DNA from 4 places in the Priestia sp. FSL P4-0332 genome. Region 3 is predicted to be linked to each of the others. Evidence: riboswitches for the same ligand, from Rfam matches in the RefSeq annotation. Region 3 holds a riboswitch; each other region holds the start of a gene.
The links. Region 3 has a riboswitch for thiamine pyrophosphate ahead of thiT (energy-coupled thiamine transporter ThiT). Riboswitches for the same ligand answer to the same signal wherever they lie in the genome.
Positions count from the first base shown of each region.

Region 1: it holds a riboswitch for thiamine pyrophosphate, as region 3 does, so the genes downstream of both, thiC (phosphomethylpyrimidine synthase ThiC) here and thiT (energy-coupled thiamine transporter ThiT) in region 3, are expected to answer to the same signal.
Region 2: it holds a riboswitch for thiamine pyrophosphate, as region 3 does, so the genes downstream of both, MKY06_RS04560 (acetylornithine deacetylase) here and thiT (energy-coupled thiamine transporter ThiT) in region 3, are expected to answer to the same signal.
Region 4: it holds a riboswitch for thiamine pyrophosphate, as region 3 does, so the genes downstream of both, MKY06_RS02795 (thiamine phosphate synthase) here and thiT (energy-coupled thiamine transporter ThiT) in region 3, are expected to answer to the same signal.

Region 1 covers NZ_JBBOUA010000001.1:420,692-428,220, reverse strand. The annotation lists gene MKY06_RS02315 (undecaprenyl-diphosphate phosphatase) at 204-1,028, opposite strand; gene MKY06_RS02310 (hypothetical protein) at 1,486-1,776, shown strand; TPP riboswitch at 1,858-1,972, shown strand; gene thiC (phosphomethylpyrimidine synthase ThiC) at 2,086-3,855, shown strand; gene MKY06_RS02300 (hypothetical protein) at 3,833-4,021, shown strand; gene MKY06_RS02295 (VanZ family protein) at 4,337-4,792, opposite strand; gene MKY06_RS02290 (cation diffusion facilitator family transporter) at 5,053-5,949, opposite strand; gene MKY06_RS02285 (DUF3231 family protein) at 6,094-7,125, opposite strand; gene yhbH (sporulation protein YhbH) at 7,230-7,529, opposite strand, start outside.
Region 2 covers NZ_JBBOUA010000001.1:873,080-880,608, forward strand. The annotation lists partial or broken gene murQ (N-acetylmuramic acid 6-phosphate etherase) at 1-378, shown strand, start outside; gene MKY06_RS04545 (MurR/RpiR family transcriptional regulator) at 391-1,245, shown strand; gene MKY06_RS04550 (PTS transporter subunit EIIC) at 1,335-2,696, shown strand; gene MKY06_RS04555 (MupG family TIM beta-alpha barrel fold protein) at 2,693-3,703, shown strand; TPP riboswitch at 3,923-4,025, shown strand; gene MKY06_RS04560 (acetylornithine deacetylase) at 4,140-5,417, shown strand; gene tenA (thiaminase II) at 5,423-6,094, shown strand; gene MKY06_RS04570 (ABC transporter ATP-binding protein) at 6,087-6,851, shown strand; gene MKY06_RS04575 (ABC transporter permease) at 6,848-7,529, shown strand, end outside.
Region 3 covers NZ_JBBOUA010000001.1:2,563,802-2,571,330, reverse strand. The annotation lists gene MKY06_RS13005 (cupin domain-containing protein) at 1-279, shown strand, start outside; gene MKY06_RS13000 (cysteine hydrolase family protein) at 301-888, shown strand; gene MKY06_RS12995 (GNAT family N-acetyltransferase) at 979-1,470, shown strand; gene MKY06_RS12990 (hypothetical protein) at 1,574-1,942, shown strand; gene MKY06_RS12985 (amino acid permease) at 1,978-3,417, opposite strand; lysine riboswitch at 3,520-3,704, opposite strand; TPP riboswitch at 3,879-3,979, shown strand; gene thiT (energy-coupled thiamine transporter ThiT) at 4,012-4,617, shown strand; gene MKY06_RS12975 (ethanolamine ammonia-lyase reactivating factor EutA) at 4,774-6,192, shown strand; gene MKY06_RS12970 (ethanolamine ammonia-lyase subunit EutB) at 6,219-7,529, shown strand, end outside.
Region 4 covers NZ_JBBOUA010000001.1:522,057-529,585, forward strand. The annotation lists gene MKY06_RS02760 (nucleoside hydrolase) at 1-877, shown strand, start outside; gene MKY06_RS02765 (amino acid ABC transporter ATP-binding protein) at 912-1,646, opposite strand; gene MKY06_RS02770 (amino acid ABC transporter permease) at 1,677-2,381, opposite strand; gene MKY06_RS02775 (amino acid ABC transporter substrate-binding protein) at 2,365-3,186, opposite strand; gene MKY06_RS02780 (fluoride efflux transporter FluC) at 3,528-3,926, shown strand; gene crcB (fluoride efflux transporter CrcB) at 3,927-4,316, shown strand; gene MKY06_RS02790 (hypothetical protein) at 4,364-4,579, shown strand; TPP riboswitch at 4,742-4,843, shown strand; gene MKY06_RS02795 (thiamine phosphate synthase) at 4,965-5,588, shown strand; gene thiO (glycine oxidase ThiO) at 5,572-6,699, shown strand; gene thiS (sulfur carrier protein ThiS) at 6,696-6,899, shown strand; gene MKY06_RS02810 (thiazole synthase) at 6,905-7,529, shown strand, end outside.

The DNA of each region.
Region 1 (7,529 bases), 2.1 Mb from region 3:
TTACTTTTACTTAACTTTATACTGCACAAATATTAATTTACTATTTTTCGACACGTTTTGTCAATACCCATGTTTGTAAAACGCTTTCAAAAGGCGATAATATATATTTATGCAAAAAAGCTATTGCAACATTGCAATAGCTTTTTCTTGCTCTTTGAGTCTCTATTAGAAGTTTAAGGGACTAAAGAACACGCGTGTTTATTTTATAAAAATACAAAATATAGAATAGCTGCTAAAACAATTCGATATAGTGCAAATGGTACTAATTTGATACGATTAATTAATTTCAGGAAAAAGCGAATAGATACCAGCGCAAAAATAAAGGCGCTGATAAAACCAGCAATAAAAAACGGTAGTGCATCTGATGTGAAATACTGCCAGTTTTTAACCAATGAAAGTCCACTTGCTCCTGCCATGATTGGCACTGCCATAATAAATGTAAAATCTGCGGCTGCCTTATGGCTCATTCCAAGAAGAACCCCTCCTGAAATCGTTGAGCCTGAACGAGAAAAACCTGGCCAAAGAGCAATACATTGAAACAGTCCTATACCCAGTGCTTGTCCATAAGATATTTGGTCCACCGTCTCTACACGCGGACGTTTAGGTCCAAACAAATCTGCTAGAATCATTAATACAGCTCCGACCACTAAGCCAATTAGCACCGTATTTAAAGAAAACAAATGTTCATCAATGTAATCATCAAACAAAAGTCCTAACACTCCTGCGGGTAACAGACCAACAATTACCTGCATTAAATTCAAGCGATTTGTCGGTCCAATTGGAGCAGCTGGTTTTTTTCCTAATCCTAATAAATTAATAAAACGATCTTTAAAGATAACAACTACTGCTAAGATCGACCCTAGCTGAATAACAATTTTAAATGTATTAGCTACTGGAGATGAAAATAATTCTTTTGAATTTAACCACAGGTCATCCACAATAATCATATGCCCAGTTGACGAAACAGGAGCAAACTCTGTTAAACCTTCTACAATCCCTAAAATGATTGCTACAATAATTTCCCACATAAAGCTATGTACCTTGCCTTTCTTTCAAATTAATAAGCTTATCGCTTCGTTTTACATGCTCAACTATTTTCCTATTTTGACACTTGCTTTTTTATCATAATTGTTAAAACTATGAAATACAATGTGTATTTGCAAAAAGATAAGAATCTTTAATAATTTGTAATAAAAACCTTACATGCTATAACCAAAAAACACGATATCAGCTTTTATTTATTTTAGAAATTAGTCACTATGTTCGGTATAAATTCCGGGCCCTTAGCTAAAAATGAATCATCTAGACTATTTTTCTTTAGTGTGAAAATATGACTAAATCATTATGTTTTTTCCATCTCCTTTACTGTTATCTATCATTTTAATCAACTAGTGCTTGCTTATACGACATATCCCCTAAGTAATTTGAAACTTTTTTCTCTCTTTTCTCGTATATAGTAGTATCTTTTTTAGGAGGCTTTTTACTATGAATGGAAATGTACGTACAATGAAATGGGTCACTGCTGGGTATGAAGCCTTGCTGGGAATTCCTTTAATTGGCGCGGGGATTGTTATGGGCTTTAGTTATACTCCTCTTTTTATTGGATTTATTCTTCATGCTATCACGCTCATTTTAGCTAATAGACGAGGTTTATCTGCTTATGGAAACATACTAGGGATTGTTACCTCACTGGTTGCTTGGATTCCATTTTTAGGGTTTATCATGCATATTATTACAGCTATTGTGATTGCAATCGATGCTGCTAGACAACGTTAATTGTCTAGCTTTTTTTATTTAAGGGTTGATTTTTTACCGAATGATGGTAAACTTAAGCCGTAAATTGAATAATTTGAATGTTATTTCTACTAGGGGTGTCTGATAGCTCAGACTGAGAGAAGAGTGCAATAAAACTCTTTAACCCTTTGAACCTGATTTGGGTTATACCAGCGGAGGGAAGTAGTCTTGAAAAGAATAGTATATGTTTATTCTTTTTTCGCCTATTCCATCGGGTTCTGTCTATCACAGAACCCGATTTTTTTATGGTTCGGTATAGCTACACTTTATGCGAAACCGGAGGAATATGTAATGTCAAAACAAAATGTATCAGTTTCTATGAAAAAGCCTTTTCCAAACAGTCACAAAGTATATGTCCAAGGATCCAGAGAAGACCTTAAAGTGCCTATGCGTGAAATTCATCAGTCTCCTACTACAGGATCTTTTGGTGAAGAAGAAAATAGTCCCGTACGTGTATACGACACGAGCGGTGTTTATACAGATCCCTGTTATGAAATTAATTTACAAAAAGGATTACCGGCTCTGCGCGAAAAGTGGATTGCAGAACGAAATGATGTAGAAACATATCAAGGCCGTACGGTTCAGCCACAGGATAACGGGTATTATGATGGTGATCCAAGAGATCAGTACGAGCGCTTTATCACTAATCGTTTACCGTTGCGCGCGAAAAAAAATCAAAATGTAACGCAAATGCACTATGCGAAAAAAGGAATCATCACACCCGAAATGGAATTTATCGCTATTCGTGAACAGATGGATCCTGAAGTCGTGCGTGAAGAAGTAGCAAGAGGGCGTGCCATTATCCCTAATAATATCAATCACCCTGAGAGCGAACCGATGATTATCGGCCGCAAATTCCACGTGAAAATCAATGCTAATATCGGAAATTCAGCTATTCGTTCAGCTATTGAAGATGAAGTAGAAAAAATGACATGGGCAACGCGTTGGGGAGCCGATACAATTATGGATTTATCAACAGGAAAGGATATCCACACAACGCGCGAATGGATTATCCGCAACTCGCCTGTTCCTGTAGGGACCGTTCCTATTTACCAAGCGCTTGAAAAAGTAAAAGGCGTAGCAGAAGATCTAACGTGGGAAGCATATCGCGATACATTAATTGAACAAGCAGAACAAGGTGTTGATTACTTTACTATTCACGCAGGTGTTCTTTTACGCTATATTCCTCTGACAGCCAAACGTACGACAGGTATTGTTTCACGCGGAGGATCCATCTTGGCGCAGTGGTGTTTAGCTCATCATGAAGAGAACTTTTTATATACTCGCTTTGAAGAAATCTGTGAAATCTGTAAAGCATACGATATTTCTATTTCGCTTGGCGATGGGCTACGTCCTGGTTCCATTGCAGATGCTAATGATGAGGCACAGTTCGGTGAATTAGAAACGCTTGGTGAATTAACTAAAATTGCTTGGAAACACGATGTTCAAGTTATGATTGAAGGCCCTGGACATGTTCCTATGCACCTCATCAAAGAAAACGTAGATAAACAAATGGAAATATGCCAGGAAGCTCCCTTCTATACTCTTGGACCGCTTACAACCGACATCGCTCCAGGCTATGACCATATTACATCAGGTATTGGGGCTGCAATGATTGGCTGGTTTGGGACAGCTATGCTTTGCTACGTAACGCCAAAAGAACATTTAGGACTTCCGAATAAAGAAGACGTTCGAGAAGGCGTTATCACCTATAAAATTGCTGCGCATGCCGCTGACCTAGCAAAAGGCCATCCAGGAGCACAAAAACGCGATAACGCGCTGTCTAAAGCAAGATTTGAGTTTAGATGGAATGATCAATTTAACCTGTCACTAGATCCAGAGCGCGCAAAAGAATATCACGATGAAACACTTCCCGCTGAAGGTGCTAAAACAGCCCATTTCTGTTCAATGTGTGGACCTAAATTCTGTTCGATGCGTATTTCTCAAGATATTCGTAACATGGCTCAAGAAAATGAAAAAGATGTACACGAAGTAAGAAAAGAAGGAATGAAAGAAAAAGCTAAAGAGTTTGTTAACAGTGGTTCAAATATCTATCAATAATGAAGTAGAACAGCTTAAAGAACAAATTAAGCAGCTTGAAAGAAAGTTATTATTTGTTCAGCAAAATTGTCAGCACATTATCGTTGAATCCTCACATTCTTCCGTAAGACGCTGCATTAAGTGTTTCTATCAACAACAAGCAGAGGCTGAGCCAAAAGTATTTTAGTTGAAGAAAAATCCGAACGAGTTGAATTCTTGATTAAGAATCCAGCTCGCTCGGATTTTTTCATTGGTAGGGTGAACGTAGATTTCATGCATGTAGTTATTTCTAGCGGTTGATTGGAAGGCAAGGCGAAGACTCCTGAGGGAAAAGCAGAATAAGTGAGACCTCGCAGGAGCGTAAGCGACGAGGAGACTCACCGCCCGCGGAAAGCGAAGTCTTGTACGGAAATCAACCGCGATGTAACAAGCTATCCATACTAGCTCCTTAATCCCATTTGTTCGTCTTTAGATTGGATTAATTTCGTTACGTCTCTCAATTTCATCTTTTTTTGAAACGTGCTTTCAGCATGTTCTTAATCCAATATAGTATTTTAATAATAACCCAGCCTATAAATGTACCTAGCGTATTCAAAAAGATATCATCAATATCAAATACTCGTTCCGTTAGCTTGTACTGTAAAATTTCAATCAGAAAACTGATTAAGAAACCTGTCGTAAACACTTGAATAAAACCGTCAAACCACTTCATAAACAAAGGGATAAACATTCCAAGCGGCGCAAACATCACGATATTCCCCAGTATATTTGTCAGAGTGAGCATTATATTCCCGCTGTCCCACATCAGACGGATCGTGCTAAATAAATCCAAGTTCATTGCTTTTCCGTAAACATGTTCGTTTTCCCGTATGAGAGTAGCATAAATGACCACTGCCGTATACGCAATAAATAGAATGAACATGACTTTTTTAACGATTGACCTGATGCTTACATTCACTTCAACATCACCTTCTTTGACTCCCAAAACCATTTATTATTATCTATATGTACCCGTCTACTGCTTTCATTCGTAGTGAATGCATTTACATGCTTTTTTATCCTATCACATCAATAAATAAATACAATTCCCTTTATACAATTTTATTAAACTTGATTCTTTATAAATAAAAATCCTCATCATTTTATTCTACTCATTTCATTAATTTCTACATCTATAAATAATAAGAAGCAGCGAGATAACACTTCGCTGCTTCTTATTTAATCTGGATAATAAGGATTCAAATGGATTAATACTTCCTGAATATTATCATGCTTTTTCATAAGTGTTGCTTTGATTTCTCGTCCCAGATCATGACCTTCCTTAATTGTTTTAAAGTGATCAATCGAAATACGTATATCAACTAATATGTAATGGCCATGCTCTCTTGCTCGAACCCGATCAATCCGCTTCACATCTTCAAATTCATAAATACTTTCTTCAAGTTCTTTCAGTAGCTCTTCGTCAATATTGCCTTCCATTAAGATTTGAAAAGACTCTCCCATCATTTGTCTGGCAATGTTAAAAATTAAATAAGCAACAAAGATACTTGCTATTTTATCTCCGTATAACAGCAGTTGAACATCCATTTTATCACCAATAATCGATAATAAAACACCAATTGCCGCTGCAATAGAAGCAACAATATCTGCTTTATGATCAAATGCAATTGCCTCAATTGCCTTACTGTGGTGCTGCTTCGCTACGTTTAAAGAATAACGGTACAACAATACCTTTGCTATGTATGAAATAACAGCAATCCACATGGCTAAAATATTTGGAGATTCAACCGGATGGAATAAACCAACGACTCCTTCAAATACCACATAAAATGATACAAGCAATAAAATAATTCCTACGATTCCTGAGACAATCACTTCTGCTTTTCCATGTCCATATGGATGGTCATCATCTGCTGGTTTATTTGCTACTCGTATAACCAACAAGACAATAATAGAGGCAAATACGTCCGCTGCAGAGTGAATACCATCAGCAAATACAGCATCACTATTTCCAATCCATCCTACTATTACTTTTCCTAGCGTAAGGGCAATATTGCTCCATACGCTAATCCATGCTACTTTTTTGGCAATGGACTCCCTTATACTGTTGTTCATTTGCACACCTCGACTTACTTCTTGAAAAATCAGCTTTTTTATCTTATCACTGCTCATTCAAGTGGGTCTAGAGCAATCTATTTTCGCTTAGCTATATATGTTTCAATACCGCAAAATTAATGATAATCTACAACATACTCCTTATTATTTCTCCGCCAACTTCTTACGGTCTGTTGCCATTGGAGGTTCTTCCATCCAACCTTGCTCAATCATAATCCGAATTCCATCTTTTCCATACTTCCCTATACGCCCGATTAGCTGAGAAAATTCTACTGCGACATCCGAACGGAACGACATAGATAAGCCAGCGCCGCAGTTATCAATAGCAATTGTCACCGCTGTGGAAGTATGATACATCATCAGTTTATCTGAAAACGGTGAAATCGTTGAGTTGGTTACATATGCATCAAGCAGACGCGGACTTGGTAGGTCAGCTTCAGACAATAACTCAGTGAATTGCTTGATTTGCTTACTCGCAAGTTTAACTCCATCAAAAAAATAAGAGCGTAATTTTTGTGTGGTAGCTACTTGACTAAATGCCAGCATCAGCGTTTTACCTAATACATTTGTATTAACAATTTCTTGAATAGCCGTGACCTCCAAAGAAGTTAGAGGATGCATTTGAGAGAAAAATGGTGATATAAACGTTTTCTGGTCCACAAAATTCACTTTTACCGGATAAGGAATAACCGGAGGTCTCATCAGCATGCTTTTTCTTAAAATAACGTGGTTAGAATCCTCTAAAAGACTGTCGCTTTCTTTTACACATCGAGACAGGTGAGCATAAATATCTTGCCTTCTCACTGCGCTTAGGGCTCTGGCATATTTCTTCATACCTCCAATTGCCATTTCATTTACATAAATAGCCATAAAAATATCGTCAAATAAAGCAGGAACTCCTTTGTTCACATCTTGTTCTCCAAAACCTACTGGTATTGGAATTTTTTCCAAACTGAATAATTCCGTCAATTCGTCTACATGAGTTTGTGAAATCTGATGGGCTTTTTTTAAGAGCTCCTTAATCTCGGCATCTTTTACAACAGATAGAAAATACCCAAGAACACATACATACAGCGTATCACCTAAATATTGCGCCCATAAGTAACCTAACTCAGCTGCGTTCAACCGCTGATTTTGTTGATGTTTTTGCATTTCGCTCTTTATATTTTCGTTCATTCACTTATTCTCCTTTTGGATAAAGTCGTACTTTTACTATCTCCAAAGAAGAGCTGAATAAACCGCATAAAGAAGACCTAGATAACAAGTCTAGGCCTTTTAGGTTAAGCATATTTCTGGTCTTCTGTTTCTTTTCTAAAAAAGCTTTTCATCGCGTGAAAAACGTCTGATTTTTGTTTTAAAATAAAGTGTCTAAAACTTTCGTCTTGAATATTTTTGTAAGCAGACATTAAAGTGGAATGTCGATTGTACTGATTCACTTCCCCATATCCAAACATATTTGACACTTTCATTAATTCATTTACTAACTTTACACACCTTGCGTTATCTGAAGTTAAGTTATCGCCATCTGAAAAATGAAACGGGTAAATATTATAGCGGCTCGGATCATACTTTTGGTTAAT
Region 2 (7,529 bases), 1.7 Mb from region 3:
GAAGCGGACCATAGTATTGAGGTAGTAGTAGGTCCGGAAGTGCTAACAGGTTCCACAAGGTTAAAAGCAGCAAGCGCTCATAAAATGATTCTCAACATGATTTCTACAGCGGCTATGATTAAAGTAGGAAAAGCGTATGAAAACTTAATGATAGATGTTCATGTGAGTAATAAAAAGCTTAAAGAACGAGCGATAGGTATTATTTGTAAAATTACAGGTGTTTCTTATGAACAAGCAAATCAAACGCTTGAAGAAGCAAATAATGAGGTGAAAACAGCAGTGGTTATGATCAAAACAAATGAAAATTACGACACCGCGAAGATGTTACTGAATGATGCGGGCGGTTATGTGAGAAAAGCGATTGAACATTACGTATAAAGGAGAGAAACGATGTCAACAGGTGGATTAACAATGATTAAAAACACGGTGGCAAAGCTTCCTGATTCGGAGAGGAAAATTGCTGAATATATTTTAAATAATCCGCATACTGTGGTAAACAGTACGGCTGGGGAATTAGGTAGACTAGCGAATGCTAGCAGTGCTGCTGTTATTCGTTTGTGTAAATCTATCGGGGTTAGCGGGTTTCAAGAATTAAAGGTAAGAGTAGCCGGAGATTTAGCTAGAGATACGGAGCAAGGATACCGCGATATTGAAACAAATGAAACGATTCAATCTATTGTCAAAAAAACGGCAAGCAACAGCATTCAAAGTCTAAGTGATACGGCCGAGCTTGTGAATTATAAAGAAGCAGAGCGGGCTGTTTTGGCACTGATTGAAGCCAAAAATATTCATTTTTTTGGAATCGGTGCTTCACATATTATTGCTATAGATGCGCAGCAAAAATTTCTTCGAATTAATAAAAATGCTACGGCTTTTGCAGATAGCCATCTAGCAGCTACACTCATCGCAAATGCAAGTAAAGACGATGTAGTTGTGGGTATTTCTTTTTCAGGGGAGACTCCTGAAGTAAGCAACGTCTTATCTTTAGCTAAAAATCGCGGAGTAAAGACGATTAGCTTAACCAAGTATGGACAGTCTACCGTTTCGTCTTTAGCTGATATTTGTTTGTATACGTCTTGTTCTCAAGAAGCGCCGTTTCGAAGCGCGGCTACATCGTCTCGTTTAGCCCAGCTTTATGTGATTGATGTGTTATTTTTAAGTATTGCAGCGCAGCAGTATGACCAGACGATTGAGTATATTGATAAAACAAGAGATGCCATTCAGTTTTTGAAAACTAAGAAATAAAAAAAGAAAGCGATTACAAAAAGGGGATTTTGTGGTCTGTTTCCTCAGTACCGTATCCATCTAAGAGGAAAATACAAAGGGGGATTAACATGTCTTTAGATAATCATCAATTAGCAAAGGTTATTTTGGAGATGCTTGGGGGAGCATCGAATATTGAAGCGTATACGCATTGTATGACTCGGCTGCGGGTGACTGTAAAAGATGATTCAATTGTAAAAAAAGCAGATATACGAAAGCTTGAAGGCGTGCTCGGATTAGTTGAAGAAGAAACGCTGCAAATCATTATTGGTCCTGGAAAAGTAAACAAAGTAACAGAGGAATTTGGAAAGTTAATTGATGAATCCGGCGGTATTAATTTAGAAAATCGTGCGGCTCAGCGGAAATCGGAGCTGAAAGAAAAAAATGCAACTCCGTTTAAGCTCTTGCTTCGCCGAATTGCGAGTATTTTTATTCCGTTAATACCTGCTCTTGTAGCATCCGGACTTATCACCGGAGTGACAAAAGCAGCTGTTCAAGCGAAGTGGCTTCCGGCAGATTCACAGATTGCTATTCTTTTAACCGTTATCGGGAGCGGTTTATTTGCCTATCTTGGTATTTTAGTAGGTATTAATGCCGCAAAAGAATTTGGTGGTTCGCCGGCTCTAGGAGGCTTAGCAGGCATTTTAGTCATTAATCCTGCCGTAGCTGATATTAAACTTTTTGGTGAAGCTCTTTTGCCGGGGCGTGGCGGCTTAATAGGCGTGTTGCTTGCAGCAATCTTTATGGCCGTGGTAGAAAAACGAGTACGTAAATTTGTCCCTCAGTCACTGGATATTATTATTACACCAACCGTTACGGTGTTAATTACAGGCATTATTACGTATGTAGTATTCATGCCAATCGGAGGCTTAATTTCAGATGGAATCACAAAAGGTCTTTTAGGAGTTCTAGAGGTTGGAGGAGTTGTAGCAGGCTTTGTTTTAGGAGCAACGTTTTTGCCGCTCGTTATTACAGGACTGCATCAAGGTCTTACTCCTGTTCATTTAGAGCTTATTAATTCAATTGGAGATGATCCGCTTCTTCCTATACTAGCAATGGGCGGAGCCGGTCAGGTAGGTGCAGCTTTTGCTATTTATATCAAAACAAAGAAAAAACGTTTAAAGCGAGCAATTGGAGGGGCACTTCCTTCAGGTCTGCTGGGAATCGGAGAGCCGCTTATTTTTGGAGTCACACTTCCTTTAGGGCGCCCATTTTTAACCGCTTGTCTTGGAGCCGGAATCGGAGGAGCGTTTCAGGCGCACTTCCATATTGCAACTGTAGCAGTGGGGGTATCCGGTTTGCCGCTTACGTTTTTAGTTCATGCGCATCAAATTCTTCTTTATTTACTTGGATTAGTTATTGCTTATGCAGCAGGGTTTATTTGTACCTATTTCTTTGGATTTAACGATGAAATGGCGAGGGAGTTTGAATGATCGGTATTTCGTTTTATTTAAATGATAGTGATGCCAAAAAAAGATTAATAGAAGCGAGTGAATGCGGAGTTACACGCGCATTCACTTCGCTTCACATTCCAGAAGAAAAAGGAGATTTGGCTGAACGGGCAAAAGAATTGCTTCATGTGGCTAGAGATTGTGGAATAAGCGTGTATGCAGACGTATCCAAGCATACGCCGGTTCATTTAGGTATTGAAAGCCTTATGACGCTATCTTCACTTGGCGTATCGGGTATTAGACTAGACGATGGCTTTAGTGTAAAAGAAACTCTTTCGCTTGCGAATGAATTTTATATTGCTGTTAATGCAAGTACGTTATCCAAACAAGAAATAGAATCGCTGTTATCTGCAGGCCTTCATCATCATCAGCTGCTTGCATGGCATAATTTTTATCCGCGGCCTGAAACAGGACTTGAAGAAACGTTTTTTCAACAGCAGACAGATTTATTTAATGAACTTCGTATCCCAGTCTGCGCTTATATTCCTGGAGAAGGCGAAAAAAGAGGCCCTGTTTATCAAGGTCTTCCTACTAGAGAAAAAGACCGTAATAGATGTCCTTTTACCTCTGCAGTAGATTTATACGGATGCGGAGTAACGGAGGTTTATATTGGAGATCCATACGCCGGTTCAAGTTTATTAAAGCGTTTAGTTCGATATCAAGAAAACCGCATTATTCCGCTGCGCATTCGTTCACTTCATATAGAGGGAACGTACAGCGTGCGTCCGGATGTATCAAGAGACGTTCTGCGGTTGGTTGATACTCGATCTGTAAAACCAGTGCCGCCATTTCGTACAGTAGAACGCAGAATCGGAGCAATTACAATGGACAATGATGGCTACGGACGCTACAGAGGAGAGGTTCAAATAGCTAAAACGAATTTGCCTGCAAATACTAATGTTAACGTGATTGGGTATGTGATAGAGGAAGATCATGAGCTACTTTCATTAGTGAGACCGGGGCGAAAACTTGAGCTTGTCACTGTCTAAATGGAAAAATCGTGTATTTTTAAAAAAGCCGATAGCTAACTAGTAAGCTTATAAAAGTAAAGAGCACACACTGCTTAAAAAAGGTGTGTGCTTTTTATTTTACTAAAAAGGAAACTATTTTCATTGCTGAATCATGAACCTTTCTATTGAATAAACCGCTTTACTATGATAAAACTATTAAAGGTAAACATATGATAATAGTTTAATTTCATAGAGATACAACACCACTAGGGGTGCTTTCGAAGCTGAGAGAGACGAGAAGTCTTAACCCTTATAACCTGAACTAGGTAATACTAGCGTAGGAAAGAGGTATTGTAATGGATGTTTTGTATGGGATTTCCTTACGAACTCGTTATAATAATTTTGTGTATATAAACAAAAACACTTCTTTCCTGCGAAAGAAGTGTTTTTTTATGCATAAAGGAAGGTGTCATACATGGAAGAAACAATTGATTTGCTTGTCAAACAGGTAGAGGAGCGCAAAGGGGAGCTAATCCAGTTATTAACAACGCTTGTTTCATATAAAACGCCGGCGCCTCCTGCACGAAATTCTCATGAAGCGCAGCTATACGTAGCGGATTTCCTTAAAAACTGCGGTTTTTCCATCGATATGTGGGACTTATATTCCAACGATCCCATCGTAGTAGGTACGTTAAAAGGACAAAAATCAGCTGACTATCAAAGCTTGATTATTAACGGGCATATGGATGTTGCTGAGGTACAAGAAAATGAAAAGTGGGGGACAAATCCGTTTGAAGCTGTGGTAAAAGACAATATGATAATCGGACGCGGAGTTGCTGATATGAAAGGCGGCTTGGCAGGAGCATTATTTGCAGTGCAGCTTTTAACGGAAGCAGGAATTGAACTGCCGGGAGACTTGATTTTTGAATCCGTTGTAGGAGAAGAAGTGGGAGAAGCAGGTACGCTGCAATGCTGTCAGAAAGGATATACAGCTGACTTTGCGCTTGTAGCCGATACGAGTGATTTACATATTCAAGGTCAAGGCGGAGTAATCACAGGATGGATTACGATAAAAAGCAGCAAAACCTATCATGACGGTACACGCCGAAGCATGATTCATGCTGGAGGAGGGCTGTTAGCTGCGAGCGCTATCGAAAAGATGGCAAAAGTGATCGGAGGGCTACAAGAATTGGAGCGCCACTGGGCTGTTACAAAGAGCTATCCAGGATTTTTGCCAGGAACAAACACGATTAACCCAGCAGTAATCGAAGGCGGAAGGCATGCTGCGTTTATTGCAGATGAATGCAGGCTGTGGATCACCGTTCACTATTATCCTAATGAATCATACGACCAAGTATCAAAAGAAGTGGAAGAATACATTTTAGCTATTGCAAAAGCAGATCCATGGTTAAAAGATAATCTGCCAACCTTTGAATGGGGAGGCACATCAATGATTGAAGACAGAGGAGAAATCTTTCCGTCATTAGAAATTGATGAAGGTCATGCAGGAGTGCAGCTGCTTGCACATACTCACGAACAAATTGAAGGGGAAAAGCCTCCAATTGATGTGTCAACTAGCGTAACAGATGGCGGTTGGCTAGCTGATGCGGGTATTCCAGCAGCTATTTACGGTCCTGGGAATTTAGCAAATGCACATGCTGTGAACGAACAATTAGATATCAATCAGCTTATTCAATATACAAAAGTGATGGTGCAGTTCATTTATACGTGGCTGCATACGCATAAGGAGTGATCATCATGAAATTTAGTGAACGATTATATGAAAAGCTGCAGCCGATTTGGCGCCAAAATCATAATCATCCCTTTGTACAGGGAATGGGAGACGGAACGCTTGAAAAGGAGAAGTTTCGCTTTTATATGATTCAAGATTATCTTTACCTAATTGATTATGCTAAATTATTTGCGATTGGAGCCATGAAAGCTACCAATGTTCAAACGATGGGGAAATTTGCTGCACTTTTAGATTCTACATTAAACGAAGAAATGAGCCTGCACCGTGAGTATGCCAAGAAATTTGAAATCAGCGAAAAAGAATTAGAAAAAGCGCAGCCATCTCCTACAACGCTTGCATACACACACTATATGCTGCACGTTGGTCAAAGCGGAACATTGGCTGAATTAGTGGCGGCTCTTTTGCCTTGTATGTGGAGCTACTGGGAAATAGGAAAAGAACTCAGTGAAAAGCCTGGAGCTAACAATGAGTTTTATCGTGAGTGGATTGAAATGTACAGCTCAGAAGAATTTGGAGAACTAGCGACGTGGTGTATCAACTTATTTGACTCACTTACTGAAGACAAATCAGAAGCGGAGTTAGAAAAGCTCGAAGAAATTTTCTTAAACACAACGCGTTTTGAGTATATGTTCTGGGATATGGCTTATAACGAAGCGATGTGGCCAATTTATGAATAAGTCTGTGTTATCTTTTCAAAACGTAAGTTTTACGTACAAAAACGGTGATCAAGCGATTTTAAAATCATTAAATTTAGACGTGAAAGAAGGCGAGTTTGTAAGTATCGTTGGAGCAAGCGGATCTGGAAAAAGTACGTTGTTTCGTCTCATTACAGGTCTTGAACAGCAGAGTGAAGGCGATATCATGATTAACGGACAGTCTTACGAAAAACGTCTTGGAAAAGTAGGCTACATGCCGCAGCAAGATTTGCTTCTTCCGTGGCGCACGATTCTAGACAATGCAGCACTGCCTCTTGAGCTTCACAATGTGTCAAAGGCAAGTGCTCATAGGCAAGTATCTCAGCTGCTCGAAGAGTTTGGGTTAAAAGGGTATGAAAACCGTTTTCCAAGTGATTTATCCGGAGGGATGAAGCAGCGTGTTTCTTTTCTGCGAACGGTATTAAGCGGTTCTAACGTGCTGCTTTTGGATGAGCCTTTCAGTGCGCTTGATGCCATTACGCGTCTATCGATGCAGGAATGGCTGCTTGAACAATGGCAAAAGCGTAAACACACCATCTTATTTATCACTCATGACGTAAACGAAGCGCTTTTTTTATCAGATCGTATTTTTATCTTTTCAGACAAGCCGGTAAGTCATCTTGAAGAGATTCAAGTGCCGCTTAGCAGACCTCGAACGCAAAAAGATTTGAATCAACAGCGTGTGCTTGACGTGAAAGATTATTTAATTGAACAGCTTAGATCGAAGGTGAACACATGAAAAAGTACGGAGCTTCAGTGATATTAGTAGTCATTTTACTGGCTGCTTGGGAAATTGGAGCACGCATTGTAAACTATCCGTTTATTTTACCAACGCCCACCGGTATTTTAACAAAGCTTTGGGATTTGCGAATGGATTTATTGTTTAAGCATTTACCAGCTACGTTATCTATTGTCGTAATTGGGCTGCTTATATCCGTTGTGCTAGGGGTTCTGCTGGCCGTGTGGATGAATTGGAGTCCGCTTATTGAGCGTGCTTTCTATCCGCTTATTATTGCGTCACAAATGATCCCGACCATTGCCATTGCTCCTGTATTTGTTCTCTGGTTTGGCTACTCCATTTGGAGCAAAGTGATTGTGACCGTATTAATTACTTTTTTTCCTATTACGGTTAGCACATTCGACGGGCTTCGTTCCACAAACAAAGAGTTAAAAGAACTCATGTTAACGATGGGAGCAACAAAAAAAGATATTTTCTTTAAGTTGAACATTCCTTCTGCACTGCCTCATTTTTATTCAGGGCTCAAAGTAGCGGTTACCTTTAGTATAATAGGTGCTGCCATTGGGGAATGGTTAGGTGCACAAGCAGGCTTAGGATATTTCAGTCGTCGCATGATGACACAGTTTGATGCAGCTGGTGTATTTGCACCAATTGTGATTTTATCCGCGCTTGGTATTT
Region 3 (7,529 bases):
GGAGTTGGCGGAAAGTTTGAAGAAGTAATTAAAGAACTGCTTCCGGCGTATACTGGATACGTTGAAGTACAGCACGATATTGCTTTTCAAACGCACCCATCTCATACGCATCCAACTGATGAAATTCTTCATATACTTGAAGGATCTATTTATTTTACAGTTGAACGTGATACGGTTCTATGTCAGGCAGGAGATCGGATACATTTACCGAAACAAACGGTTCATTCTTCAAAAGCCGGTCCTGATGGGTGCACATACGTTATTTCCATTTTAAAATAAAGACGAAAGAAGATGATGCTTATGCTACGTTCCCGGCCAGTGCTGCTGCTTATCGATGTACAAGAAGGATTTTATTCACCCGAGTGGGGGGAAAGAAACAATTTAGATGCAGAAAAACATATGCTGACGCTGCTGCAAGCATGGAGGCGCCAAGATTATCCTGTCATTCACGTACAGCATGCATCAGGAAATCCAAATTCTCCTTTACACCCAAGTTCGAAGGGGTTTCAGTTCAAAGAAGGATTTGGTCCACAAGAAGATGAATACTTAATTCGCAAACACGTGAACAGCTGCTTCATTGGAACAGAGCTAGACAGTTATTTAAAAGCAAATGGCTATGATACGCTTATCTTAATAGGACTAACTACTAATCACTGCGTCTCTACGACTGCTCGCATGGCTGGAAATCTAGGGTACAGGACGTACGTTGTAAACGATGCAACAGCTTGCTTTGATTGTATGTCCTACGATGGAAAAACAAGGCTTCCTGCAGAAGATGTACATACATTCGCATTGTCTTCTTTGCATGAGGAGTTTGCAACGGTCGTTTCTACAAAAGAGACACTTCAAGTTCTTCAAACCTTTCAATATGCTCAAAATCATAACTGATGTGCATGCGCACATCGGTTTTTTATGTAGATTATGTTTATTAAAAGAAGTAAAATAAAGATAATTCTATACTATAAGGAGTTTGTACATATGATCATTCGTTATGCTAAAGAAGAAGATTTACCTATGCTTGTTGAAATTTATAATCAGTCTGTTCAAACAAGTGCTGCTACTTTTGATTTAACGCCTGTAACAGTAGAGCAAAGAAGGAGCTGGTTTGATAATCACATTAGCAATGAACTTTTTCCGCTTATTGTAGCGGAAAAAGATGGGGTAGTAGCGGGCTATGCTTCGCTTTCTTCTTATCGAGATAAAGAGGCGTACATTCAAACGGTAGAGCTATCGATTTATATTGATAAAAACCAGCAGGGACATGGCATTGGAAAACAGCTTATGAAGCGGATTTTGGAATTAGCTAAAGAACTCAACCATCACGTTGTCATTTCAGGGATTACAAAAGGGAATGATATCAGTGTCAAAATGCATGAGCAATTTAATTTTACATTTTGCGGAGAATTTAAAGAAGTAGGCTGGAAATTTGATCAGTGGCAAGATGTGCTTTTTTATCAGCTTATTTTATAAGATGTATGACACCTTTACACATTGTAACGTTTTAGTTTCGTGTGTAAAGGTTATTAACATAATAAATCGTTTTATTATGTTAATACGAAAGGTGTTAGCTATCATGAATACACATTTTCAATATCAGCATCTAAGAGCTATTCCGAAAAGATGGTCCAAAAAAGAGCTGCATATCCAGCTGAATAGAATCAAGCACAATTCTGAACTATCTACTATAGCAGCAGATCTGCTTTTTCATCTGTTAGAATGTACCCATTCGGGCCTTCAAACTAAACAAGAAATCATAGACTACATCCAAAGCATTCCTACTCATCAACTTCCATCTTTTGTAACCCATTTAAGCAGGTTAATTCAGCATATTTATTATATAGAAGCTGCTGATTACTGTAATCGTCCCCTCAAAGGTTATATGCTTGTTATGAAAAACCAGCCCGCCTATATATCTCTTCATTTTGCTGATCAGATCACATAAAAAAGCTCTCTATTCAAAAGAATAGAGAGCTTTTTTTATTCGTATTTTTTCACTGTTACTTGACATTCTTTTAACGGGATAAGTTTCGACTTTTTCGTCCATTTGTATCCTAACCAAACAATTAAGAATAAAGGAAGTCCGATATAGGAAACAAGTACACCGTACCAGTCAATCGAGTCACCCATAAACGCCGAATAGTTTTGGCCTAAAATAACAACGGCACATAAAATAAAGGCAAAGATAGGGCCAAATGGGAAAAGTTTTGCATGATATGGAAGTTCACTCAAATCATGACCTTGGGCAACAAATGCTCTTCTAAAACGATAGTGGCTGATTGCAATTCCTAACCAAGCAATAAAACCAGACATACCAGAAGCGTTAAGTAACCACGTGTATACCGCACCGTCTCCAAAAAATGAAGCACCAAATGCAAGTGTACCGACAAGTGCCGTTGCGATTAAAGCATTAACCGGAACGCCTCGTTTATTTACTTTTGCTAAGAACCTCGGTGCTTTTCCATCTTTCGCCAAGTTCCACAGCATACGCGTAGAAGCATACATACCTGAGTTACCAGCAGATAAAACGGCTGTTAAAATAACGGCATTGATAGCTGATGCTGCAAACGCCAGACCTGCTCGTTCGAATATTAGAGTAAACGGACTGACCCGCACATCATCACTTGCTAATGAATCCGCTGTGTATGGAATAAGCATCCCAATAACAAAAATAGCTAAAATATAAAATAACAAGATGCGCCAGAAGACTTGTTTAACTGCGCGAGGAACCGTTTTTTCCGGATCTTCACTTTCTCCAGCTGCAACTCCAAGCAACTCTGTTCCTTGGAATGAAAAACCAGCAGCCATAAAAATACCTAAGACAGTAAAGAATCCACCGTGAATGGGTCCATCACCAAGCGTGAAGTTTTTAAAACCTGGTGCTTCATTGTTAAAGATACCAAAAATCATCATAATACCAATAACTAAAAAGATGATAACTGTTACTACTTTAATTAATGAAAACCAAAATTCAGATTCGCCAAATCCTTTTACAGAAAGGTAGTTAAGCCCAAACATAATTAATAAAAACAGGGCACTCCATAAAATAGAAGAAGAGTTTGGGAACCAAAATTTCATAATAAGGGCTCCAGCAGATAATTCAGCTGCAATCGTAATAGCCCAGTTATACCAATAGTTCCAGCCGAGAGCGAAACCAAAGGATGGATCTACAAACCGAGACGCATACGTACTAAACGAACCAGCTTCAGGCATATAAGCTGCGAGCTCCGCCAGGCTGGTCATCAAAAAGTAAACCATGACACCAATAATAGCGTAAGCTAAAAGCGCTCCCCCAGGTCCTGCTGTGTGAATTGCTCCACCACTTGCTAGGAATAAGCCGGTTCCGATGGCTCCTCCTAATGAAATCATCGTTAAGTGGCGAGATTTCAACCCACGTTTTAATTCTTGCTGCTCTTGCATAGATAAATACTCCTTTCGAATGTACGGAAAGAGACGGGATAACATAAAAAAAGCCCGCAGTATATGTGCGCGCTTTTAAATCTGAAAACCGCGTCAACCTTCCGTGAAGATAGCTCTTCACATCACTTGCATGATGTGACAGTTCTGTTCCTGTTCGGAGACAGCCCCAGCTTAAATCAACCGAGAAGTGATCTAAACTTCGGCAATTTTTCCTTTCAAGCAACATCCTCAATGTTCTCTGCATTTCCGTTGCTTTACTATTAAAAACTGCGACCTCTACCTCATCGATTAGGATGAGGGTTTTTTATATTCATTTGACATAAAAGAAGTATATCAAATACTAAAACGATTGTCATTATAAAAAATAGATTCAGAAAATAGAAACATCTTTGAAATCTCTCGAATCTATTTTGTTACATATGGTATAATAAATGTTGTCATAATACTACATAAATATCCGAACGTACCACAGGGGGAGCCGCCGTGCTGAGAGTGAACAAATTGTTCAGACCCTTCGAACCTGTTAGTTAACGCTAGCGTAGGAATGTGGGAATAGTAGCATATATTTGCTTACTCCTGTGTAAACCGTTTGATATGAATGATTCAAAAACAGGAGTGAGAAACGTGAATAAAGCATTACCCTTACAGGCTAAAATTGAAATAGCTATTTTTGCAGCATTAGCACTTCTACTTGATCTTTTGCCTTCCATTAAGATTGCAACGGCTGTGAGTATTTCGTTCTCCATGGTGCCCATTTTTATTATGTGCTTTCGCTGGGGAGTAAAAGGCGGGGCTCTATCTGGTCTATTATGGGGGCTGTTGCAGTTGGCAACAGGAACGGCTTATATTTTAACAGCGCTGCAAACGTTTATTGAATATATTGTGGCTTTTGCTTTTATAGGTTTTGGAGGTGTTTTTTCGCAATCTATTAAAACAAATTTAGCTAACAATAACAGATCAAAAGCTTTTGTTTTGATTGTTTTATCCCTTGTTATCGGCAGCTTCGCACGGTATTTCTGGCACTTTATTGCGGGTATTATTTTCTGGGGATCATACGCGCCAAAGGGCATGTCCGCTCTGTGGTATTCTTTTTCAATGAACGGGATTTCAATGGTAGGGTCACTAATTGCCTGCTTAGTCATTCTTTCACTATTAATTCCATCCGCATCAAGAATGATTGTAACTAAATCACACTCATAATAAAAAAGACTAAATCTACCAAGATTTAGTCTTTTTTGTCATTTGTCACCTTTGTTTACACAAAAGTGTGTCAGGTTTGATAACATAGTTAGTGAAATATTCAAAAAACTGTTTTATGATAATCACCATATTCAAACGAGGTAAGGGATTGATAGCATGCTACAGAAATGGATCACGAGCATAGGTTTAGATATTGGAACAAGCACAACAAAACTGATTGTAAGCAAGCTGCTAATAGCAAATCAACAAAATCAGTTTACGCTGCCAGGCTGTCAAATTATTGATCGTCGCGTAACGTATGCAAGTTCTATCTATACCACCCCTATGCTAAACGATGTTGAAATCGATGTTCAAAAATTAACGGTACTACTAGAACAAGAGTATAAGAATGCAGGAATCTCCTTAGATCAAGTGGAGGCGGGCGCTGTGATCATTACAGGAGAAACGGCTAGAAAGCAAAATGCAGAAAGTATCGTTCACTATCTAGCCGAACATGCTGGGGATTTTGTTGTTGCAACAGCCGGCGCTGACTTGGAAGGAATATTAGCAGCAAAAGGATCAGGAGCAATCGAACGTTCTGCTGAAACAAATGCAGTAATTGCCAATATTGATGTAGGAGGAGGCACTGCTAACATCGCTTTATGTCAAAATGGAAAAGTGATAGAAACGTTTACACTGCATGTAGGCGGGAGATTAATTCGACTAAATGAAGACGGTCTTGTTACCTACATTTCGTCTCATTTAACTGAATTTTTGAAAAATAATTCTTTAACACTGCGAGAAGGTGAAAAAGCAACATTTGAAAAGCTCTCGTCTATCTGTCAATTACTAGCTGAAGAAACCGTGAATTATGTAAAAGCGCTGAATCAAAATTCCTCGCTGCTCGTTTCTCCTCATACAAGATCTTCTATACATCCTGAAACGATCATGGTTTCAGGAGGAGTAGGAGCAATGATGGAGAAGCAAAAGCCAAAAACAGTGAAGGAAGTGGCCATACACGGAGACGTTGGTCCGCTTCTAGCATATCATTTTCAATCCATCCAAGTATCTCAAGCCGCTGAGACAACGCGCGCTACTGTCATTGGAGCTGGTATGCAAAATACAGAAGTTAGCGGATCAACCGTATACATTAAGTCTAAAAAACTGCCGCTGAAAAACATTCCGATTATAGAAATACCCGTACAGCCAGAGGAGGAGTGGAATCCGCAGCTGTTTCAAGAAAGAGCTCGAGCGTCATGTATGCAGGCTTCAACTATTTTCAGTGCAGAAGATCCTCCCGTTGCTATTGCTTTATCTCATTTTCCTTACTGCAGCTATAAGATGCTGCAAGAATTAGCAAAAGTAATAAGCGCTGAATTTATTGCTTGTTTTAAGAGAGCTAAGTGCCTCGTTGTTTTATGCGAGCAAGATATTGCAAAAGCCTTAGGACAAGCACTAGCTAAACAGAGAAAAGAGTTAGAAATTATTTGTTTAGATCAAATTGATTTTACACACGGAGATTACATCGATCTAGGGTTACCAGTAGCTGGAGAAGCAATCTCTGTTTCCGTTAAAACGCTCGCTTTTTCATCCTAATCCACTAAATATACAAGGAGGAAACGATGTTTAAAACTACACGATTGTTAGGAGAAACATTTTCATTTTATAGCTTAAAAGAAATCATGGCCAAAGCAAACGAAGAGCGTTCTGGAGATCAGCTCGCGGGAGTTAGCGCTGAGTCAATGAAAGAACGAATGGCAGCAAAGCAAGTCCTAGCTGATATCACACTTGCTGATATTCGAAACTACCCGCTGCTCAGCGCAGATGAAGACAACGTCTCGGCGTTAATCGAAAGTCAAATTGATTCATCCGTTTACGACATTATAAAAAATTGGACAGTAGGGGAGTTAAGAGAATACATCTTATCTGATGAGCATACCGGAGAAGACCTTCTTGCGCTTAGCAAAGGATTAAGCAGCGAAATGATTGCGGCAGCTACTAAAATTATGTCCAATTTAGATTTAATTCAAGGAGCAGCCAAAATAGAAGTGCAAACTACTTGTCAAACGACTATCGGCCAAAAAGGCGTATTGGCTTCAAGAGCCCAGCCTAATCATCCTTCAGATAACTTAAAGGGAATGAGAGCATCTCTCTACGAAGCGTTAAGCTATGGAATTGGGGATGCGGTTATTGGAATTAACCCCGTTATTGACACAACGGATAATATCTACGCTCTTTTAAATGAAACAAAAAATATAATCAATGAATGGTCCATCCCTACTCAAAACTGTGTGTTATCACATGTAACAAGTCAGATGAGAGCAATCGAAAAAGGAGCATCTGCTGACTTGATTTTTCAAAGTTTAGCAGGAACAGAAGCCGGTAATGACTCATTTGGGATTTCACTGTCTATGCTCAATGAAGCAACAGCGTTAATTCATGAAAAAGGTACAGCAAAAGGTCCGAACCGCTGGTATTTTGAAACAGGACAAGGTTCTGAACTGTCAGCAGAAGCTCACTATAATATTGATCAAGTAACGCTCGAAGCTAGATGCTACGGCTTAGCTCGTCACTACAAGCCTTTCTTAGTTAACACGGTTGTTGGATTTATTGGACCTGAATATTTATATAACAGCAAACAAGTCCTACGAGCTGGGCTAGAAGATCACTTTATGGGCAAAATGCACGGCTTGCCTATGGGAGTAGACGTATGTTACACCAATCACATGGATGCTGATCAAAATGACATGGATAATTTAAGTATGCTTCTAGGAACAGCTGGAGTGAACTTTGTCATAGGAGTGCCCATGGCTGATGACTGCATGCTAAACTACCAGTCTCTTAGTTATCATGACATCGCAACGGTACGTAATGTGTTAGACCGTACCCCAACGCCTTTATTTCAAAAGTGGCTTGAAGATCAGCGTATTATG
Region 4 (7,529 bases), 2.0 Mb from region 3:
GCAAATGGATGATGTAAAGGTAACAGGGGTATCTGTTATTCCCGCTGACGGATACCTAGAGCCAGGTATCAGCGCAAGCCAAAAAATTATTGATCGTTTTGGAAGTTATGATATTGAGGTAGCCAAATCTACTTCACGCGGTATGAACCCATTTCCAAAGGAATGGCGCATGCATACATTTTATGTAGATGCACTGCCGATTTTAAATGAAAAAGGGGAAGTGCAAACAAAAATAAGTCAGCTGCCTGCTCACGATCATTTAATTGAAACATTACAACATACAGCCGGAAAAACGACTTTATTATTTACAGGACCATTAACTGATTTGGCAAGAGCACTTGAAAAAGCGCCGGAAATAGAAGAGAAAATTGACAAGTTAGTGTGGATGGGCGGTACATTTCAAGAAGTAGGAAATGTACAGGAGCCTGAACATGATGGAACGGCGGAATGGAATGCTTTTTGGGATCCAGAAGCAGTAGCAAAAGTATGGGAAAGCAGAATTAAAATTGAGATGGTTGCTTTAGAAAGCACGAATCAAGTTCCATTAACACCGGCTATTCGTCAAATGTGGGCTTCACTTCGCAGGTATGAAGGAGTAGACTTTGTAGGGCAGTGCTACGCGGCCTGTCCGCCGCTTGTGCATGTTGAAACCAATTCAACATATTATTTGTGGGATGTACTCACAACAGCATTTACAGGGAATTCAACACTTGTGAAGGTAAAAACCGTTTCGAGTATTGTGCATACAGAAACACCGAGCCAAGGAAGAACAGAAATTTCCCAAGAGGGACGACCTGTAGATGTCGTATATGATGTCACAGCTGAAGCGTTCTTTACGTACATTACAGATTTAATGAAAAAAGCAGTAGCCAAATAAAGAAAAAGGTTGCACATGAAAGTGTGCAACCTTTTTAATGAATCATATTCAAGAATTGACGTGTCCGCTCTTGTTGAGGATTTGAAAATATTTGATCCGGTGTACCTCTTTCCATAATGACACCTTGATCCATAAAAATAACTTCATCCGCTACTTCACGGGCAAAGCGCATTTCGTGAGTTACCACCACCATCGTCATTCCTTCTTTTGCTAAGTCTTTCATCGCTTGAAGAACGTCTCCTACAAGCTCAGGATCAAGAGCTGAAGTAGGCTCATCAAACAGCATAACTTTTGGGTCCATCGCCATTGCTCTGGCGATGCCAACACGCTGTTGTTGTCCGCCTGATAGTTGGAAAGGATAAAAGTCAAGCTTGTCTCCTAAGCCAACTCGTGTTAATAATTCTTTCCCTCTTTTTTCTGCTTCTTGAGTAGAAACGCCTTTTACAATTACAGGACCTTCCATAACATTTTCAAGCGCACTTTTATGAGGAAACAAGTTATAGTTTTGAAAGACCATACCTGTTAGGCTTCGAAATGAAGTAATGTCTTTTTTACGAACAGGTTTGGTGAAATTCATGCTTTTTTTATCAAGTTCAATCGTGCCGTCTGTTGGGATTTCTAAAAGATTTAAGCAACGTAAAAAAGTAGTTTTACCCGATCCAGAAGGACCAATCAATACAATTACCTTGCCCTGTTCAACTTTTAAATCAATTCCTTTTAATACTTGCAAATCACCGAATGATTTATGCAAATTTTTGATATTAATCATATGAAAAACTCCTTTAGCTACTCGAAACGGTTATTTAGATACGTAACGATCTAGTCTTATTTCAATGCGTCCTTGGATAATGGATAAGATTGTGCACATAATCCAGTACAAGAGCGCTGCCTCACTATAAAGAAGTAAAAATTCATAGTTAGTCGAAGCAATTTCTTGAGCTTTACGGAACATCTCAGAAACAAGAATGAGCGATGCAAGTGACGTATCTTTAATAAGGCTAATAAAAGAGTTAGATAATGGCGGAATCGATACACGTGCTGCTTGCGGTAAAATAATCCGTCTTAACGCTTGGGAATAGGTCATACCAAGTGAGTAACCAGCTTCCCACTGTCCTTTAGGAATAGATTGAATCGCTGCTCGGATAATTTCAGATGCATACGCACCTACACTTAATGAAAATCCAATAATAGCAGAGATAAATGGATCAATTGTTATATCTAAATTGGGTAAGCCGTAGAAAATAATAAATAATTGCACAAGCAGCGGTGTACCTCGAATAATCGATACATAGATGCGCGCAATTATATTTAAAACTTTTATAGATGATAAACGAGCCAAGGCTGTTAAGACAGCTAAAATGATACCGAGTACAAACGTGATTAATGTTAGTGGAATAGAATATTGAATAGCTCCCTTTAGCATTGGTAGGAGAGATGATTGAGCGATTGAAATCAATTGATTCAATCGCTCTCCATCAGGAAAAATATTATTTAGGAGAAACATCTTCGCCAAACCATTTCTTAGAAATTTTTGCGTATGTTCCGTCTTTTTTCATATCTTTCAATGCTTTGTTTACTTCATCCACTAACTTACCGCTGTCTTTTCTAAACATAAAGCCGCTTGCAGCACCATCGGATTTTTCATCCGCGATTTTGATAGGTGCGTTAGGGTGCTTTTTCTTATAGTCAAGGAACGATAATTTATCGTTGATTGTAGCATCAACACGGTTTGCGCTCATTAGTTCTACTGCTTGAGCAAAACCTTCAGCACTCGTAATGTTTGCACCATAAGATTGAGCCATGTCTTTATAGTTACTTGTTAATGACTGCGCTGATTTTTTTCCTTTTAAATCTTTAAATGATTTGATATCTTTTTCGTCTTTACGAACAATTAATACAGCGCCTGACTGGATGTATGGGTCAGAGAAATCGTATTTCTTTTGACGATCTTCACGAATACCCACTTCATTAGCAATCATGTCAAAGCGTTTAGCATCTAATCCGGCAAACATGCCATCCCACTGTGTTTCTTTGAACTCAGCTTTTACGCCAAGACGTTTAGCTACTTCTTGAGCCAATTCTACATCAAACCCAGTTAGCTTTTGTTTGTCATCATGAAAAGTGAACGGAGGGTATGTACCTTCAGTTCCAATTGTTAATACACCATCTTTTTTCACTTTATTATATAAATCCCCTTGTGAAGATTTATTGTCTCCATTGTTTGCTTCATTTTTTGAGCTAGAACCGCATGCGGCAAGCACAACTGTGAAAGCTAATAGTAGCGACAAAAGTGCAGCAAATTTCTTCATTTTCTAAACCCCCTAGTATTCTGATAGGAAATGATACTCTGTGATACTAAACAAGAACACAGCAAAAGTCAACAAAAAAAACTTATACGATTAATGTGACTTAAAATAAGGGAAATATACCTTCTATACACGGTTTGTTATAAGGATACAGAAAGATTTTAAAATTTGGATTAAGTGGATTTTTAAGGGAGATTTGAGGAGTAAAAAGGAAGTTTCATGCGACGATTTTCTCTTTCATTTTTTCATGACTTTTGGTGCAATAAACATATAGTTAAATGTTAAGGTAGAAATAAATTCCTTATGGTACACTTAAAGAAGAATTTATGAAACGGAGCGATATGATGAAAGCCATAAACTTAATCTCAATTGCCTTTGGTGCTATCGCTGGTACATATGCACGTTATTTGCTGAATCTTTCCTTATTATACACGGGCTATCCAATAGGAACGGTAATTGAAAACCTATTAGGAAGCTTCATACTAGGCCTATTAACAGGATTTTTTGTGTGGAAAAAGCCAAAAGAATGGATAAAGCTTGGACTAGGAGTTGGCGTGTGCGGCGGTTTTACAACGTATTCAACGTTTGCAGGAGATGTCATTTCTCTCACTCAGCACCATTTATTTTGGGGAGCCATTTATGTAATTGCCTCTTTAGTAGGTGGAATCCTTCTTGCTTTAGCAGGCTATCTATGCGGTGAAGCGGCAGGGGGAAATTTAGTGAAAGTACATGAGGTGAAGTAAATGAGCATAGTGAGCTTGGCACTTGGCGGGGCAGCTGGAGGGATATGCCGTTATCTTTTGGGTTTAAAAGTTACAAAAATAGTTTCAAACCCTCCTTTTCCAGTATCAATGCTGTTTGTAAACTTGCTCGGTGCGTTTGGCCTTGGTCTTTTTTACGGTAGTTATTATGGAAAGGTTCCGAGTCATGCTTATGATGATTCAATATTTTTAATGATTGGCATTGGTTTTTTTGGTGCCTTTACCACTTTTTCAACGTTCAGTGTGGAAACCGTACAGTTAATTCGAGAAAAATCTTATCGAAAAGTGTTGGCGTATGTGGGGATTTCAGCATTTGGAACAGTTGGTTTATTTACAGTCGGTTTACTGGCAGGAACGTTTTTATTTAAGTAAAGAGAACGTTTCTAGTAGGGAAAAACAAAAAGACGGAGAAGTAGAGAATGGATAGAAAAGCAGAAGTTTGGAAATACATTTTGTTGATTGTAGCTGTTGCAGGTCAGATCATCGGTTTTTTATTTTTATTTATAAATGTTGTCGCGGCATTTATTTTTTACGGTTTTTATATTCTAACTTTTATTATGTTACTCCTGCTGTTTATATGGGATCGGAAAAAGGAAAAAGACAAAGAAGAATTTGACGACTATACCGATTACTAACCATATAAAAAGCAGAATGATGCGGTGCGCCGGGCCTCTTACTTACTAAAGAAGCTTAAAAGATACATCTATAAAAGGAAGAGAGCCGTAAGAGCATAAAGAGATATTGTATTTACATCTAGTTGTGTTATAATTTTAAGTGCGAAAACAAAATCAATAAATAGCAATCACTAGGGGAGCTTTTTGAAGCTGAGACGAATGTATTTCGGACCCTTTGAACCTGATCTGGTTTGGACCAGCGTAGGGAAGTGGTGATCATGTTTACATAACGATGCATGCTAACCACTCTACGTTGTAGAGTGGTTTTTTGTATGTAATAAAACCCTCTACACAAGATGAGGTGATTGAAATTTCTCTTTATTCTGAATAGAAAGGTTTCGATCATGTGGATATTCCTAAATTTCATGTCATTACAACAGATAAGCAGCCAATCGAAGAGCTTCAAAAAATTTTAACGGCTATCGCGCCTTTTGCGGGCGCCGTTCATATTAGAGAAAAAGAGAAAACGGCAAAGCAGATTCAATGTTTACTAGAAAGCCTGCCATTTTGTCGCTCTAAAATTATTTTGAATGACCGAGTTGATGTAGCGCATGCTTTAAAAGCAAAAGGCGTACAGCTTGCCTATCATAGTTTAGACGTTTCGGTTGTTATAGACGCATTTCCTTCTCTTATTGTCGGAAAATCAGTTCACTCTGTGGAAGAGGCTTTAGAAGCTGAAAAAGATGGTGCTCACTACATTCTATACGGACATATTTATTCAACACATTCAAAAAAAGGATTAAAAAGTCGAGGGATAGCAGCACTAAAAGAAGTAGTAGACGCTGTGCAGATACCGGTTATTGCCATTGGAGGAATTACACCTGTAAATGCCAAAGAGGTGCTTCAAACAGGAGCACACGGTATAGCTGTGATGTCTGGTGTCATGCTTGCGCAAGATCCCCTCAAAGCGATTAAACAATATTCTCATATATGGACATCTGGAGGTGGAGAAAATGAAGCAGCATTATGATGTACTGTTAATCGGAGGAGGTATAATCAGCTCTTCTATCGCTTATCATTTGTCAAAACAAGGAGTGTCAGTAGCTATTCTTGAACGCAATCAAATTGGTTGTGAAGCTTCAAGTGCAGCCGCTGGTATTTTAGGTGCTCAAGCTGAAATTGATGAAGAAGGTCCTCTTTTAGACCTTGCTATTAAGAGCAGAAGCATGTTTCCTGAACTGGTGAAGGAACTAAAAGAAAAAACGGCCATCGATGTAGAGCTCATTCAAAAAGGCTTATTAAAAGTCGCTGTAACAGAAGAAGATGCACACGTATTAAAGAAAAAAGCCGCTCAGCACCACCGGTGGGATGAACATGTAAGATGGATCGATGTAAAAGAAGCGCGTTTGTTAGAACCCGGGCTCTCTCCAGACATATACGGAGCCATTACAATACCGGGAGACGGCCAGCTAGCTCCGGCTAAGTTAACGCAAGCTCTTGCTCATGGAGCCTTGTATCACGGAGCAGATGTATTCGAATACTGTGACGTTCATTCTCTTATTATGGAAAATAAAACAGTAAAAGGTGTACAGACGTCCAAAGGCTCTTTTTATGGAGAAAAAGTAGTTATTGCAGCAGGCTCATGGGCTAAACGCTTTATTTCTTCTGAACATGTAGGTCAGGTGTTTCCCGTAAAAGGGGAGTGTATTGCTCTTCAAAGTCATAAGCCGCTGCTTTCTAAAACGATTTTTTTAGATGAAGGTTTTTACTTAGTGCCTAAGACTGGTGGAAGAATCGTAATCGGGGCAACTAAGCTACAGCATGATTTTACCAAGACGGTTTCTGCACAAGGTATTCAATTTTTGCTGAATAAAGCTTCTGCGCTTCTGCCGGCTATTAAAGAAGCCACATTTGAAAAAGCATGGGCTGGTCTTCGTCCGCAAACAAATGATGGCTGGCCTTATTTAGGAGAGCATCCTGAAATAGCGAATCTACACATGGCGTTTGGCCACTACCGAAACGGTATTTTATTAAGTGCTGCAACTGGAAAAATTATGGCTGATGCTTTGTTAGGGAAAAAGCCGAATCATTCATTTTTTACATCATTTCAGCTAACAAGAGTAATGGAGGAAGTTCATTGAATCTAATCATTAATGGTAAGACCGTTACTTTTGGAGATGAAATTGAAACGGTCGAGCACTTGTTGCAGGCTCAGAACCTGCATGAACGAGTGGTAATTGTTGAGCTAAACAAGAACATTTTGCAAAAAGAAGAACATAGCGATGCATGCTTAAAAGATGGCGATATATTAGAAGTTGTTTCATTTGTCGGAGGAGGATGAAGAGTATGTTAAAAATTGGACAATATACATTTAATTCACGTTTACTATTAGGAACAGGGAAATTTCCGGACTTTACGACTCAGCGTCAAGCGGTAGAAGAGTCAGAAACAGAAATTTTAACATTTGCTGTGAGACGAATGGATATTTTTGATCAAAATCAGCCTAATTTATTAGAAGCGCTTGATGTGAAGCGTTTCACTCTTTTGCCTAACACTGCTGGAGCAAAAAATGCAGAAGAGGCCGTACGTATTGCTAAATTAGCAAAGGCTTCTGGACTTTGTGACATGGTGAAAGTAGAAGTAATTGGATGTGATAAAACGCTGCTTCCTGATCCAGTTGAAACATTAAAAGCCAGTGAAGAACTGTTAAAAGAGGGCTTTACCGTTTTACCTTACACATCAGATGATGTTTTACTTGCGCGTCGTTTAGAGGAGTTAGGCGTACATGCCATTATGCCAGGAGCTTCGCCTATCGGTTCAGGTCAAGGTATTATTAATCCGTTGAACATGCGTTTTATCATTGAACAATCAACTGTTCCAGTAATTGTAGATGCAGGTATTGGAACGGCTTCAGACGCAGCTCAAGCTATGGAGCTAGGAGCAGATGGTGTGTTATTAAATACAGCTGTTT